Regions from separate parts of the Serratia sp. TSA_198.1 genome, predicted to be linked through region 2. Evidence: predicted binding sites of a transcription regulator. Region 2 holds the regulator's gene; each other region holds the start of a gene.

Region 1 (5,197 bases), on a different contig from region 2:
TGGAGGAAATCTTCCTTCGGCGTGCCGCACACGTTGGTCACCACCTCCGGCGTATAGCGGCTGACGTGCTGTTTCAGCAGGTTCCACACGCAACGCGGATCCTGCAGCGTGACGTCGCGCTTGGCGAAGCCGTTTTCATCCAGCTGGTAATTCCAGGTGGTTTTATCGTATTTGCGGTTTTCCGCGTCATAGCCGCTGAACAGGCCGTCGTCGAAGGTAAAGTCTTCCCGCACCAGCAGGCTGGCGTTGGTGTAGGCCTCGACGTATTCGCGGTTGATTTTGTCGTTGGTCATCAGGTACAGCAGGACGCCCGACAGGAAAGCGATGTCGGTCCCGGAACGGATCGGCGTGTAGAAATCCGCCACCGATGCGGTACGGGTAAAGCGCGGATCGATGACGATCAGCTTGGCTTTATTGTGAATTTTGGCTTCCATCGCCCAGCGGAACCCCACCGGATGCGCTTCCGCCGCATTACCGCCCATGACGATAATCAAATTCGCGTTCTTGATATCAACCCAGTGGTTGGTCATCGCACCGCGACCAAATGTTGGAGCAAGACTTGCTACCGTTGGTCCGTGTCAGACACGCGCCTGGTTGTCTACGGCAAGCATGCCGAGAGCGCGACTAAATTTTTGCGACAAATAACCGGTTTCGTTACTGGAAGCGGAGGCACACAGCATGCCGGTGCTCAGCCAGCGGTTGACGGTGACGCCCTGTTCGTTGGTTTTCACGAAGTTGGCGTCGCGGTCTTCCTTCATCAGCTTGGCGATGCGGGTAAAGGCATCGTCCCAGGTAATGCGCTGCCATTTATCTGACCCTGGCGCACGATACTCCGGGAACTGGAGACGGCTTGCACTGTGGATGAAGTCGACCAGCCCCGCGCCTTTCGGGCAAAGCGCGCCGCGGTTTACCGGGTGATCCGGGTCCCCTTCAATGTGGAATATGCTTTCTTTGGCGTTTTTGGCGCCATCACCAAGGCTGTACATCAACAGCCCACAGCCGACGGAACAATACGTACAGGTATTACGGGTTTCACGGGCGCGCAGCAGTTTGTACTGCCGGGTCTCCGCTAACGCCACTTCCGGGGCAAAGCCCAGTGCGGCTACCGTCGTTCCTGCCATACCGCCAGCGCAGATCTTAAAGAACTGCCTTCTGCTGACCTGCATGGGGGTCTCCTTTCACTCTCGATTGTCACATTGTTTCAAATGGCGCTTTCCCCCTTGAAGCGGGAAGCGCTAAAATCCATCTTGTTTTTACGCGGCAATATTACCACAGCGTATATGGGGTTGTTACAAACAGGTGCCAGTTAAGTGAACACTATAAACCCAGAGCAGCACATAAATGAGACCCCGCTCACAGGGGTGACCCAGGCCCAGGTTTATCAGCGCGGGCAGCTCGCCACCGCACAGCCGGACTGGCTGGCGGAAGAAGTGCCGGTCGCCCTGGTCTATAACGGCATCTCTCACGTGGTGATGATGTGCACGCCAAAAGATCTGGAGGCATTCGCCCTCGGCTTTTCGCTGTCCGAAGGCATTATCGAGTCACCGCGCGATATCTACAGTATAGAGATTAACCAAACCTGTAACGGGCTGGAGGTGCAAATTGAGCTCTCCAGCCGCCGCTTTGCCGGGTTGAAGGAGCGCCGCCGCGCCATGGCGGGCCGCACCGGCTGCGGCGTGTGCGGCATCGAACAGTTGGCGGACATCTTCCGCCCGCTGCCTGCGCTGCCGTTCACCCAACGCTTTTCTCTCGCCAACCTCGACCACGCGCTGAGGCAGCTCAAGCAGGTGCAGAGCGTCGGGCAGCTCACCGGCTGTACCCACGCCGCCAGCTGGATTTCGCCGCAGGGTGACCTGCTGGGCGGCTGCGAAGACGTCGGCCGCCACGTAGCGCTCGACAAGTTGCTCGGCGTGCGCGCGAAGCAAGATTGGCAACAGGGCGCGATCCTGGTCTCCAGCCGCGCCAGCTATGAAATGGTACAAAAATCCGCGATGTGCGGCGTCGAGATCCTGTTCGTGGTTTCCGCTGCCACCTCGTTGGCGGTGGAAATCGCCGAGCGCAGCAACCTGACGCTGGTCGGTTTCAGCAAACCCGGCCGCGCCACGGTGTTTACTCACCCGCAGCGCATTGAGGATTAATTTAATCCCCTACACTAAGTAGGGCATTGATAATCATTTTCAAGATCATTTAATTAACTATAATGATCCGACTGCTTACGCGGTGCTCGCACCTTGCGCCGCCCATACCCCACTGGAGATGATGATTATGAGTTATTCACTGCCATCCCTGCCGTACGCCTACGACGCACTGGAACCGCATTTCGACAAGCAGACGATGGAAATCCATCACACCAAACACCACCAGACTTACGTCAACAACGCGAACACCGTGCTGGAAGCGTACCCTGAGCTGGCTTCGCTGAGCGTTGAAGCGCTGATCCAGGATCTGGATAAAGTGCCAGCCGACAAGCGCACTTTCATGCGTAACAACGCCGGCGGCCACGCTAACCACAGCCTGTTCTGGAAAGGCCTGAAAATCGGTACCACGCTGGGTGGCGATCTGAAAGCTGCTATCGAGCGCGATTTCGGCAGCGTCGAGAAATTCCAGGAAGAGTTCGAGAAAGCCGCAGCGACCCGCTTCGGTTCAGGTTGGGCCTGGCTGGTGCTGAAAGGCGACAAACTGGCCGTGGTGTCTACCGCTAACCAGGACAGCCCGCTGATGGGCGAAGCCGTTGCCGGCGCTTCAGGCTTCCCAATCCTGGGCCTGGACGTGTGGGAACACGCTTACTACCTGAAATATCAGAACAAACGCCCAGACTACATCAAAGCATTCTGGAACGTGGTTAACTGGGACGAAGCGGCAGCACGCTTCGCTGCGAAGAAGTAATTCGCCCCCAACACTGATGATGCCCGCGTGAAGCGGGCATTTTTTTACCCAAAATCCGCTAAAGTTTGACCGCCCTTTGCCGATGGTTTGTTCAATAGACGTTCGCCCGCAAAGGAAAAATAATATGGCGGCATTGCAAACACTGGCAGGAAAGTTCGTTCATCTCACCGTGGGTAAAAAACTCGGCCTCGGATTTGGTCTGATGCTACTGCTGACGGCGATCATCGCCGGCACCGGCGCACAATACCTGAATATCATCGAATCCCGCGCCGACCGCATCGATTTCAGCAACCGGCTGAATGACGAAATCAATCAGGCCAAATATAACCGGGCGCTGTTCGGCCAGACCTACCGGCCGGAGTACCTGAAGAATAACCGCGCCAATATAGAAAACGCGGTACGCTTGATCAAACAGGGCCAGGCGTTGGACTGGGATGCCAAAAACCGGCAAGACCTGCAGCGGCTGATGGTCTTGATCGGCGAATACCAGCAGCAGCAAAACGCCTTCGAAAAGGCGGTGGCGGCAAAAGATGCGGTACGCCAAAGCTGGAACATGTCGGAAGTGCAAGACAGCCTGAATCAGGTAGAGCGCCAGTTGACCAATGGCGACCTGCAACTGGCTTTTGTGCAGCTGAATCAGAAGCTGACCCTGGTGCGCTACGGCGCGCGCGGCCTGTTGCTGAGCCTGAACCGCGAATCCGAAGCGCCGCTGTTAGCGGCGATTGATGACGCGCGCAGCACGGCAAACGCCCTCAGCCGACGGCTTAGCGATGCCCAGCGCCCCCTGCTGCAACCGCTGTTGAGCGCGCTCGACGACTACAAAAACCGAATCGAAGCTTACCTGCCGGCTTATGAACAGGAACGGCAGATCAGCCAACGGCTGGGGGACAGCGCCCAGGAGGTCGGTACGCTGGTCAACGCCTTTATGCAGGACGAACTGGCGCAAACCAGTACCCGCCGCGACGAGCTGGGCCAGTTGCTGAATGCGGTGGCGGCGATGAGCCGAAATTAGCCCTAAATGGCGTTATATTTGGAGGACTAGATATTGACATCATCGTCAAAAATGACGATGATTCGCATATGAGATATCCAGGCGGAAAAGGCAAATGCTTCCAGCGCATCATTAATATGATGCCTCAGCATCACACTTACATTGAGACCCACTTAGGTGGCGGCGCTGTCATGCGTAATAAGTTACCGGCAGAAAGGAATATCGGTATCGATCTCGACAGCTTGGTAATCCAGCACTGGCGCGATGAGAAAAATGGCCTTTGTGAGCTTATTCAGGCCGATGCTTTAACCGTTCTTGATGAATTTAGGTTTCAGGGTGGAGAGCTTATCTACGCTGACCCACCCTATGTTTTGAGCTCCCGAAAAAGAAGCCGGATATATCGACATGAATATTCGGATGACGATCATCACCAGTTTCTGGCACTGCTCATCAAACTTCCGTGTTACGTCATGATTTCCGGTTATGAAAATCCTCTTTATGATCAGTTGTTGAAGGGGTGGCGTCGGGAGAGCTTCAACGCAAAAACGCACTCAGGCATCCGGGAAGAGTGTGTGTGGATGAATTTTGATCCCCCACAAAAATTACATGATTCGCGCTATCAAGGGCGTACCTATCGCGAACGTCAGACCTTTGCACGTCGTCGTACCCGTCTGTACGACCGCATTGACCAAATGGAACCGACAGAGCGTAGCGAACTAATTCAATGGATAAATTCCAAATATGGTCTGGAGGCTGTATGACACAACGTGGAGCTGTATTTATAGGACCTACGGTGGCTAGTTTCGATTTCCCAGGTCCAGATCAGGATATTATTCCAGGTGTTCAATGGGGAGCGATCAGCGCATTTCCGTCACCAGCTTACTGGGCATATCAAGTCCTTGCCCGGCGACTGGAGATTAACGCCGTTAACTATAAGTTGGGGCGGACACTGAAGGAAGAAGTGGGGGCCTGTTTGCTGGGCGGTCATGGTATTCCAGCAGCTATTGGTATTGCGGCCTTCAATAAGCTGAAACGGCTCGGTGCATTTGAACAGGAAGTACCTCCAGAAGAACAACTGTACGAGTGGTTATCTGAACCAATTGATATCGGGACCAAATCGGTACGCTATCGATTCGCACGACAGAAATCACATTATCTGGCTGCAGCGCTGAGCAGGCTGACATCTGAAGACACACCGTTGGGCTCTGGCCGTCAATTACGTGACTGGCTGCTATTATCCCCAGGAATTGGCTATAAAACAGCATCTTGGGTGGCTCGCAACTGGTTGAAGGCAGATGATGTTGCCATCCTCGACATCCA
Region 2 (5,197 bases):
CGTGCCGGATAAAAACCCTCTTTATGAAAGAAGGCTGTTCGACGCGTTTTATCTGTTGTGGTGCCGCCACATCGGCAGGACTGTCCTTAGCCACGATCGTTTCTGCAAGGATCATGGGGTTCATTATGACGCTGTTCCGCAGGCGGTGACCTGTGGTATCCGCGGCATGCGCCTGTTGGAGGATGTGCTAACCAATGAGACGTTGCCGCTCGGGGAGGAGGAACTGCGCAGCTATCGACAGTGTATAAGCCGGCTGGAGCAGGTGGATTGGCAGCTTGAGCAACCGACGGATCTGGCGCGCCATGCGGAAATATTTACCGTCGATGAAGTGCCGCGCATGGCCTACCCGGCGCAGATAAGGTCCGATATCGATCACTACCATTACTATTCGGTGCTGTCCCATGACCGCGCGCTGGATCGGGTGAACCAGCTTTTTGGCGAGTATTTGATAGCCGATAACCGGCGGCAGATCGACGAGGGCAATTACTGGCGGTTAACCGTCGGAGCGGGCGATGCGGCATTGCCGCTAGCGCAGGGCGGGCTGCATTTTCTGCCGGGGCGGCAAGCTGGCGAAGCGGACAGGATCCGCATGGCGAAGCTGCTTTTTGCCACCAGCTACCTGGAATACTGCTCTGCCGGCAACCCGGCCGGGATGGATCTGGTATCGCTGCAGCAGGCGCAAAATATCGACCCCTATCTGGACCTGATTACCCTGGCTTACGATCGGTGCGGGGCGTTTATCGGATTTTTCACTGCGGCGAGTCTCGACGAGTTGTATGGCGTTGAGGCGAGCTATCTATATCGCGATGAAATAAAGCCGCTTGATGAGGCCTACGACGATTTTGTGCACAGCCAGTGCGGTGCGGACGATTACTTTGTCTGCAGTCTGGCCATTGAGAGCCGATTCCGCGGACAGGGTCATTTTAACCCCCTGTTTGCCCTGATTAAGCAGCAGGCGCAGCAGCGCCGGGCGAAACATATTGTGCTGTGCGTATGGCAAAGCAGCGATGCCTGCCAAATCTACCTGAATAAAGGGTTCCGCGTTCGCGGCGTTTTCGACTATGCCTGGCCAATTTTCTTCGATCGGCTGCTGTTTCTTGAATATGCATTGTGACGAGTTTGCCCATCCGCGTGTCGGCGGGTGAGTTGACGGTGACGTGAGCGTCAGTGGGAAGTGAGAGAAGTACCGTGGAGAAGTGCCGCTGCAATTGTTGTCTTTCTGATGTGATTTTCCCCGGGCCTGTCCGGGGATTTTTTTGCCCTGATCTGGAGGCATAAAAAAACCGCCGTTAAGGCGGTTCTCAATGCCGGTCAGGGCATTATTTTTTGTCGTGCAAGGTGTCGTCTTCACGGCAATCACCGATTTCACAGTGACCATACAGGTAGAGGCTATGGTTGGTGAGCTTGATGCCGTGCTGCTTGGCGATATCACGCTGACGCACTTCGATAGACTCATCGCTGAATTCGATCACTTTGCCGCAATCCAGGCAAATCAGGTGATCGTGGTGATGCTGTTGGGTCAATTCGAACACGGACTTGCCGCCTTCGAAGTTGTGACGGGTCACAATCCCGGCATCATCAAACTGGTTCAGTACGCGGTAAACCGTCGCCAGGCCAATTTCTTCGCCCATGTCGATCAGTTTTTTGTACAAATCTTCCGCACTGACGTGATGGCATTCCGGATTTTGCAGTACTTCCAGGATTTTGAGTCGCGGAAGCGTGACTTTTAGGCCGGCCTTCTTCAATGCGGTGTTGTTGTCAGTCATGCGGATTCAGTCCTGTTACTATGCTAATCAAGTTGAGGCATTCTTGCCTGTGGCATCGGTCGGCACAAAGAGTTAATTGCGTGTCATTATAGAACCGGTTGCCCTAAATGGAAACCGCCGGTTGTTAACAAAGATATCATGGCACAATTGCATGTTACACACGCAACGTCTTGATGGATGGGATAAACCGATATCTCAGTCTACCTTGACGATGTGGGAAGTTACAAACATGTAGCTTCTATTGCAGAAATCCGTGCTGCCGATGAACGGCCCTGCTGGCAACACTATGCACTTTGCAGGGCTTTTGTTCAACCTTTGAGGGTTAGCCGACGATATCGGCCAGGCTCAGTTCTTCGCTGATCTGCTTCACCCAGGCTGCGACGCGTTCGTTGGTCAATTCCGGTTGACGATCTTCGTCAATCGCCAGGCCGATGAAGAAATTGTCATCCGCCAAACCTTTCGATGCTTCGAAGTGGTAACCCTTGGTCGGCCAGTGGCCTACAATCGCGGCGCCGCGTGGCTCGATGATGTCGCGGATGGTGCCCATCGCATCACAGAAATATTCCGCATAGTCTTCCTGATCGCCACAACCGAACAGCGCAACCAGCTTGCCGTTGAAATCGATTTCTTCCAGCGTTGGGAAGAAGTCATCCCAATCGCACTGGGCTTCGCCGTAGTACCAGGTAGGAATACCCAACAGCAGAATGTCGAAAGCTTCCAGATCCTCTTTGCTGCTTTTGGCGATGTCGCGGATTTCCGATACCTCTTTGCCAAACTGCTGCTGAAGAATTTTCTGGATCATCTTGGCAATGTTTTCGGTATTGCCAGTGTCGCTGCCAAAGAAAATGCCTACATTAGCCATATCGCGTATAACCTTTAAATTCAATTAATTGCATTGCACGATGTTAGCGTTGAACGCGATAACACCGATTAAAATGATGACATGGCAAGAAGCTGCCTCTTACCGGTAAGTGCGTATCATGCCAGAGATTTACCCCGGGGTTTTATCGCGTTTATGCGATGCCGGGAGGAATAAAACGGTGTTGATCGGTGTCATCCATAACACCGCGCCGCATGTGCGGCTGCAAAGATCAATGTTCCGGCTGTTCATCCGCCAGTTGTGCCAGCAGCATTTGCTCAATAAGCTCGCTGCGGCTGATATTGCGCTGTTCCGCCAGTTTGTTCAGGGCGTCCACCGCATCCGCGTTGATTTTCAGTTCCACACGCCGTAAGCCACGGACTTTATCGCGTCGAAGCTGATTACGCTTATTGATTCTAAGCTGTTCATCTCGGGATAGCGGGTTGGTTTTCGGGCGCCCCGGACGGCGTTCATCTGCGAACAGATCCAGCGTCGTGCGATCCGTTTGTTCTTTTGCCATAGGTAGCGGTACTGCAAGGGAGTTTGCATCAAAAAGCGTATACGCTTCCGGACGGTTCGGTTAACACACTTCGGGCCAATAAACCCTAACCCAAATTTACCCCCAGCCTGGCGTTACTGAACACGCTGAGCAGGGCGGCAAAATTATAGCGCGCCATATTACCCCAGCAGATAGAGCAACGACAATGTTTAACTGAGCCGAAAACGCGCTAAGCCGTTATCTTTAGCGCGTTTTTTCGCCAGAGGGCAGTTTTTATTCAGGCTTCGTCGAGAAAACGGTGGATGGCGCGCAGTACCGCCTCCGGTTTTTCCGCGTGAACCCAGTGGCCTGTGCCGGCAACCACGTGCGCTCGCGCCTGCGGGAACTGACGCGCGATATCTTCACGGTAGCTGTCCTGCACATAGGGCGACAGGCCGCCGCGGATAAACAGCGTCGGGTGCGGCCATGCGGGGACGTCCTGCCAGCCGGTGACGTTTTCGTATTGGTCTATCAGTACCGGCAGGTTAAAGCGCCACTCGCCCTGATGAAAGGATTTCAACAGGAACTGGATCACGCCTTCTTCTTGCAGGTAGCTGCGCATCAACTCCGCGGCCTGCTGGCGTTGGGTGATGCCGGTCGCACTCACCGCTTTTAAGGCGGCGAAAATCTCGTCGTGGCGACGAGTGCGGTAATCCACTGGCGCCACGTCGATAACAATGAGCTTTTCAACCCGTTCTGGGGCGATCGCCGTCAGCGCCATTGCCGCTTTGCCGCCCATAGAGTGGCCGATCACAATCGCCTTCTCCAACTGCAACTCATCGAGCAGCGCCAGCAGGTCCTGCGCCATTTCCGGATAGGTCATTACCGCAGAACGCGGCGAAAGGCCGTGGTTACGCAGATCGACTTTAATCACGCTGTGCTGTTGATTCAGATCGCGCGCCAGCACGCCCAGGTTGTCCAGATTGCCGAACAGCCCGTGGATCAGCACGACCGGCAGGGCGGCGGAGTCGGTGGCCAGTAGTTGATAATGTAATTTCATGGCGAAGTTCATACTGAGAGAGATTCAGATTAGGGTATCATGATTAAAACACACGACGAATATACCCGTCGCCTTTCAGGCAGCAGCGTGGTTAGCGGAAACTTGAAATCCATAGGGGATAACACGGATTTTTCTCGTTTCGGGCTTGGCAGCGCCGGCTATAGGTATTAGTCTGCTTTTTCCGCCCGCAGGCACATAGTTGTGTTCGCCCTTGCGCTTTTAACCTTATAATCCCATGGCTTGAATGCAGGATCTGGCTTCAGGTTCTAAGTAGAAAAAAACAGTACTGGATAAAGATGAAAACTATTGAAGTCGACGAAGAGCTTTACCGTTATATTGCCAGCCACACGCAACATATTGGTGAGAGCGCGTCCGATATTTTGCGCCGTATGTTGAAGTTTACCGCAGGCCAGCCATTGCGCGCCGTGCCTGCCGCCAGTGCTCAGAGCGCCGAGCAGGAAAAAGTCGTCGCCGCGCAGCGTCCTCGCGATCGTGTGCGCGCGGTACGCGAGCTGCTGCTGTCGGACGAATATGCCGAGCAGAGCAGAGCTGTGAATCGTTTCATGCTGGTTCTTTCGACCCTGTATACCCTCGATGCGGCGGGCTTTGCCGCAGCTACCGATGCATTGCATGGTCGTACCCGCACCTATTTTGCCGGCGATCAACAAACCCTGCTGGCGAACGGAACGCATACCAAGCCAAAGCACGTTCCGGGGACGCCTTACTGGGTGATCACCAATACCAACACCGGTCGTAAACGCAGCATGGTTGAACACATCATGCAGGCTATGCAGTTCCCTGCGGAACTGACAGATAAAGTTTGCGGCACTATCTAATTTAGCGAACAGCCCGTCATGGTGGCCGTGAGCGACATATTGCCCGGTTGCCGGACAGGGAATAGGGAGATATGTCGATGGCGAATAACCCACGTGCCGGGCAGCCGGCTCAGCAAAGCGATTTGATCAACGTGGCCCAGCTGACGTCGCAGTACTATGTACTGCAGCCGGAAGCGGGCAACGCCGCACACGCGGTGA
Region 3 (5,197 bases), 1.2 Mb from region 2:
TAACCCATGATTTCATTCGAAGTCTCCTTTAAGCGCGTAATGGCCAGCCTCATTAAAGCGCGACAGCCGCCTTTCATTGACGAAAGGCGGCATAAACGCTAGCGGTTGATCAAAATGCGGTAGTTAGAAATCCACGTTGACGCCAAGCTGGAAGGTTCTTCCCGGCATGACGGCCAACGCATTGTCGTAGGCATCCTGACGGGTTGAGTCCGTGAGTTCACGGCTGCTCAGATAATCGCGGTATTTCCTGTCGGTGATGTTATACACGCCGCCGCTCAGTTTCACATTGCGGGCAACCTGCCAATAGGCGGACATATCCACCAGGCCGTAACCCGGCACGCGCAGATATTCCGTGGTGGCGTCGGTGAGCGTACTGCCGCTGGCGTTGTTGTAGCTTTCACGGTTGGTCGCCGTCGCCTGTTTGCCTTTGACGAAGGTTGCCGTTACCGCCGCGCCGTAGCGTTTCGCCGGATCATCCCAGGCTACGCCCACGATGGCTTTCATTGGCGCTACGCTGTCGATATCGACATATTTATCGCCGGAATAGCTGGACTTGGATTTGCCCTGGTTATATCCCAGCGCAAAATTCGCGCTCAGCCCGTTAACCTGCTCAAACCAGGTGCCAAAATTCACCCTGGTGCTGATTTCAGCGCCGTAGATATAGGCTTTATCACGGTTTTCCGCTTGATAAATGGTATAGATATTGGAAGGCACATTAGCGAACTTGTCCGGGCTGCTGGCCCGTTGATAACGGGTATACGCAATGAAGTTTTTATAGGTGTTGTAGAACAGCGACGTGCGCATTGTCACCCCGTCCACGACGTCTCCCTTCATGCCCCATTCCAGATTGTTGCTGGTTTCGGTGTTCAGATCGGCGTTGCCGATCAACGCATACTGCGCCGTGCCCGCATAGCTGGAGCCGAGATTCCATGAGCCGTAAAGCTGGCTGGCGTTCGGGAACTGTGCGCCACGCTTGTACTGCAAATAGGTCATCAGCGCCGGCGTAATATCGTACTCGACGCTGAGAGACGGCAATATCTGGGTGTCGGTGTTGCTTTTGCCGTATAACGTTTCCAGCTCGGACTCCGTCAGCACCGTGCTGCCGGTGGTCAGGCTGGTCAGGTTCTGCGGCTTGGTGCTTTGGTGAGCCACGCGCACGCCCGGCACCACGGCAAAACCGTGCCCGTCGAGATCAAATTGGATCTTGTCCTGCACAAAACCGCCCAACGCGTAGCTGCGGCTGTCTGATTCCGGTTGCATGATGGCCGTGGACACGCTGGGGGCCGGCTCTTCACGGAATGGCCGCTCGGTATCGGTTAACCTCGCGTTTAGCCCTCCGCTCAATGCATGACGCCCCAGCGTTTTGGTTATCAGCGTTTCAAAGCCGTAGGTATTGACGTTGTAGTCGGAGTAAACCCGCTCCATGCTGCCGGTACTGGTGGGCATGTAAGTGTTGTCATGCGCCTGGGTCTGTTGGTAATAGGCTTTTGATGTCAGGGTATCGACGAAATCATTGTACGGTGTCCATTCATCTTTCACGCTCACTCCCCAACGGCGCGTATTGCTCTGCTGTTGGGCGGTACCCAGGATGGCGCTGCCGGCCGAGTTCCAACTGTCGTAATGGGTGTGGTTGACTTTATCGTAGTAATCCACCGTGCCGGTGAGTTTGTGTTCGTCATTTGGCTGCCAGATACCGGACGCCATCAGCGCATTGGAATGCCAGTTGGCCGGGTAAGCCTGGTAAGTGCCACTGTTGTTGCGCGTTTCCTGGCCGTCGCGGCGGCTATAAACGAACACCCCGCGAAGTTGGTCATCGCCCGCAGCTGCGGTAATGCCGTTGTGCCAACTGCGGTTGGACGAGTCGTAATCGCTCTGGTAACCAAAGTAAGTCTGTTTGGACGGTGACAGGTACTGATCTGCCGACTTCGGCGAAAACGAAACAGCGCCGCCGATAGACGTATTGCTACGTTCAATCGAGGTCGCTCCCGATTCGATCTCCACCTGGCCGTACATGTAAGGGTCAATATAGTCCCTGCCGATGCCAAAGGTGTTAAGGCCGGCTCGGCTGACATAGCTGCGCCCGGTGGCGTCTGGCTGTGGAATGCCGTCGACATCCAGGCCGACGCGATTGCTCTCCAGGCCGCGAATGTTATACCCGGTGTAGCCGCTGCGATCGAAACCGCTTTTGCCCGAGGACGATCCTCCACTGACGCCCGTGGCGCTAATCAGCGGTTCATAACGCATGATCGAACCGAAATCATTTCCCCCTTTTTTCTGCATGTCTTGCGCGCTAATCGTGGTTATTGTCCCGGCCTTTTTCTCAATCACGGGCGCGACAACCGTTATTTCCTCTTCATTTTGCGTGGTCTTTTCTAATGGAGTTTTATTTACTTCAGCATTAGCGTTAAGGGAACTGCCGATCAACGTCCCCCATAGGATGGAATGCCCGATAATTCCCTGGTAATTAAAAGTTTTGCACATGTATTAACCCTGCAATAATTATTAGTATTTGCTCGCAGTTGCTTCGCCCCGGTAATTAATCGGGATCAAGGGTATTAACGAAAATTAACAATTTTATAAGAATGGTCTTTCTGCGTAGACTTAATAAAAGCATGTTAATGATAATGCTTATCATAAGCAATATCATTAAAACCCTATTATTTGCATTGGTGAGAAATTTCCTAACCGCTTACGAAATCCTTACAAAGCGGTTCGGGCAGTCAGTGTGCGAAAGGATTGTCATGAGGGGGGCGAATAAAACCATAAAAGAACGGTGGGCATAACCCACCGCATAAGGGCTTAAACAATAAAGTCCGTGGCGGCATTCGCCTGTCCGACGATTTGCACCAGGAAGTCCGGCCCGGCATTGCCATGGATATTCAGGGCTAACTCACTCAAATGAGTTTGCGCGTTGTAAGACAACAATGCCTCTCCCGCCTGGCCGCTGAGGTTCTCAACGAAATGAATAAAGTCGTTGCCTTTATCGCCATGGTTAAAGAAGGAAAGATCGATTTTGTCGATACCGCTCTCAAAGTCCAGGATCTTGTCAGGCGATTTATAAGGTGAATCACTCACGGCGGCGAAAACGAAAATATCCTTTCCGTTGCCGCCTGAGAGTTGATCTTGCCCACTTCCGCCGTAGATAACGTCATTACCGGCGCCGCCCTTGATAATATTGGCGGCGTTATTGCCGACAATCACATCATTGCCCGAACCGCCGATGGCATTTTCAATGGTTGCGCCCAGAGCGATGGAAACGTTGGCCTTCAATCCACCGACGTCGGAGTAGGAGCCTTCCGTCAGGTTAATGCGTTGGTTCTGGGTATATCCCGAGAAATCAAGCGTGTCATTGCCACCCGCATCCCAGACGGAGAAAATCAGTTTCTGGTTGCTGTCTTGCGCGCTGTAGAAATCCCGGCCGGTATTGGAATTGAACCCATACACCGTATCCCCGGTGCGCGTGGTGGTATTGGCCCCATAGAGATACTGAATGGCGGCAATATCGTCAACCAGCGGCGCTGCGGCAAAATGGCCACCGTTATCACCGCCGGTCACAGCTTCATCCCAATAACTCATCACGCTAAACTGACGGGTATCTTCGGCATAGGTCCCCTTCTCATAACTGGGATCCTGGCCGGCATTGTAAACACCCGGGTGATCCAACCCCAGCGTATGCCCAATTTCGTGAGTGATGCTCAAACGGCCGTAGTTACCCAGTTCGGGGTGCAAGTTGGCGTAAACACCATCTCGGGGATCCGCGTAATCGTAATTGATGTTGAACCAGCTTTGGCCGTCGGTATTATGCCCGCGGTAGTCGTTACCGGCACCGGTGTAAGGCTTAATCGCATAAGCCTGAGTATTACCCTCATAATTACCAAAGGTAATGTTGGACTTTTGCTCTGGGCCGACCTCAACAAAAGTCAGGTTTGCGACATCAGCCCAAGACTGCAAAGAAAGCTTGGCTTGCGCCTGTTGTTCGGCAGTAAAGGCGCTAAGGCCGGTATCTGGAGAACCGAAACGGGCATTTAAATTACTCTGATTATAATCCCAATCAGGAAAGGAATAAGTGACGGTAGCCCCTTTGCCGGTGACATGAACGCCATTCCAGGTTTGTTCACTGCGCGCTATTTGCTTGCCGGCCTCTTCCACACCGAAAGAAGGCTTATTATTGAGGGTTAAACCATTACCTCTATTATGGTAATTCAGTAGATCATTAACACTGTCCCAACCGCTTGTTTTTCCATTCAGGGAATTTTCCATGACGTTCTCCAATAGGTAGATTTATTTCCGATATATATAATTCAGTTTCGATATAAAACACCGATTAAATTCCTAATTACAGCATTTAAATGCTAGTACGATTTATGGAGAGCTCAATATATAGTGCGAAAATAACCAAAAATGGATGATAACCCCAGAGAACACGCACTGAGTAAAAGGGAATTACCCGTCATAAAATGCCCGGCCTCCTGGAAGTAACCCATCCCCGTACAAGGTGCTGCGCTTGCCTTCTGCCGGGCGTCCTGAGCTATACTGTGCGCCTCTTTTGGTAACAAACTCAGATGACTATGGAACGCTTTATAGAAAACGCTATGTATGCCTCTCGCTGGCTGCTGGCACCGGTTTACTTTGGCTTGTCGCTGGCGCTGGTGGCGCTGTCGATCAAATTCTTCCAGGAGATAGTGCATGTTCTGCCGAACATCTTCTCCATAACCGAAGGGGATCTGGTGCTCACCCTGCTTTCGCTGATCGACATGGCGCTGGTGGGTGGCCTGTTGGTCATGGTGATGTTCTCGGGCTATGAAAACTTTGTTTCGCAGTTGGATATCAGCGAACATAAAGAAAAGTTGAGCTGGCTGGGGAAAATGGATGCCACCTCTCTGAAGAGCAAGGTAGCCGCATCCATTGTCGCTATCTCTTCCATTCACCTGTTGCGGGTGTTTATGGATGCCAAGAACGTGCCGGACAATAAGCTGATGTGGTATGTGATTATCCACCTCACCTTCGTGCTTTCCGCTTTCCTGATGGGCTACCTCGATAAAATAACGCGTGATAAACACTGATTCACCGTTCTGGCCGCTATCGCCCTGATGGCGGCCCTCTCTCCCCGCCTCAAAAAAATTATTAATCAATCAGTTGTATGACAATCTCAATCGTCAGCTTCAATCGTTAACTTCAGGTTACGTTGTCACTAAAC

What was found. The regulator Fur, encoded in region 2, represses iron uptake genes when iron is present. The targets are predictions, from matches to a motif close to ATAATAATGAGAACNACTATCAA.
Region 1: the regulator Fur is predicted to act here: its motif matches at 2,165-2,187, upstream of sodA (superoxide dismutase [Mn]).
Region 3: the regulator Fur is predicted to act here: its motif matches at 2,613-2,635, upstream of ACUTSW_RS03830 (TonB-dependent receptor domain-containing protein).

Annotation. Positions count from the first base shown of each region.
Region 1 is NZ_JBQZFP010000005.1:212,137-217,333, forward strand. Features, by position in the region: gene fdnG (formate dehydrogenase-N subunit alpha) at 1-1,166, opposite strand, end outside; gene fdhD (formate dehydrogenase accessory sulfurtransferase FdhD) at 1,311-2,138, shown strand; gene sodA (superoxide dismutase [Mn]) at 2,266-2,886, shown strand; partial or broken gene ACUTSW_RS19700 (methyl-accepting chemotaxis protein) at 3,011-3,895, shown strand; gene ACUTSW_RS19705 (DNA adenine methylase) at 3,967-4,638, shown strand; gene ACUTSW_RS19710 (8-oxoguanine DNA glycosylase) at 4,635-5,197, shown strand, end outside.
Region 2 is NZ_JBQZFP010000001.1:2,036,081-2,041,277, reverse strand. Features, by position in the region: gene ACUTSW_RS09785 (glycosyltransferase) at 1-1,114, shown strand, start outside; gene fur (ferric iron uptake transcriptional regulator) at 1,320-1,766, opposite strand; gene fldA (flavodoxin FldA) at 2,089-2,628, opposite strand; gene ybfE (LexA regulated protein) at 2,858-3,145, opposite strand; gene ybfF (esterase) at 3,402-4,175, opposite strand; gene seqA (replication initiation negative regulator SeqA) at 4,460-4,999, shown strand; gene pgm (phosphoglucomutase (alpha-D-glucose-1,6-bisphosphate-dependent)) at 5,077-5,197, shown strand, end outside.
Region 3 is NZ_JBQZFP010000001.1:820,871-826,067, forward strand. Features, by position in the region: gene ACUTSW_RS03825 (heme/hemin ABC transporter substrate-binding protein) at 1-16, opposite strand, end outside; gene ACUTSW_RS03830 (TonB-dependent receptor domain-containing protein) at 124-2,481, opposite strand; gene ACUTSW_RS03835 (serralysin family metalloprotease) at 2,800-4,260, opposite strand; gene ACUTSW_RS03840 (TIGR00645 family protein) at 4,569-5,063, shown strand.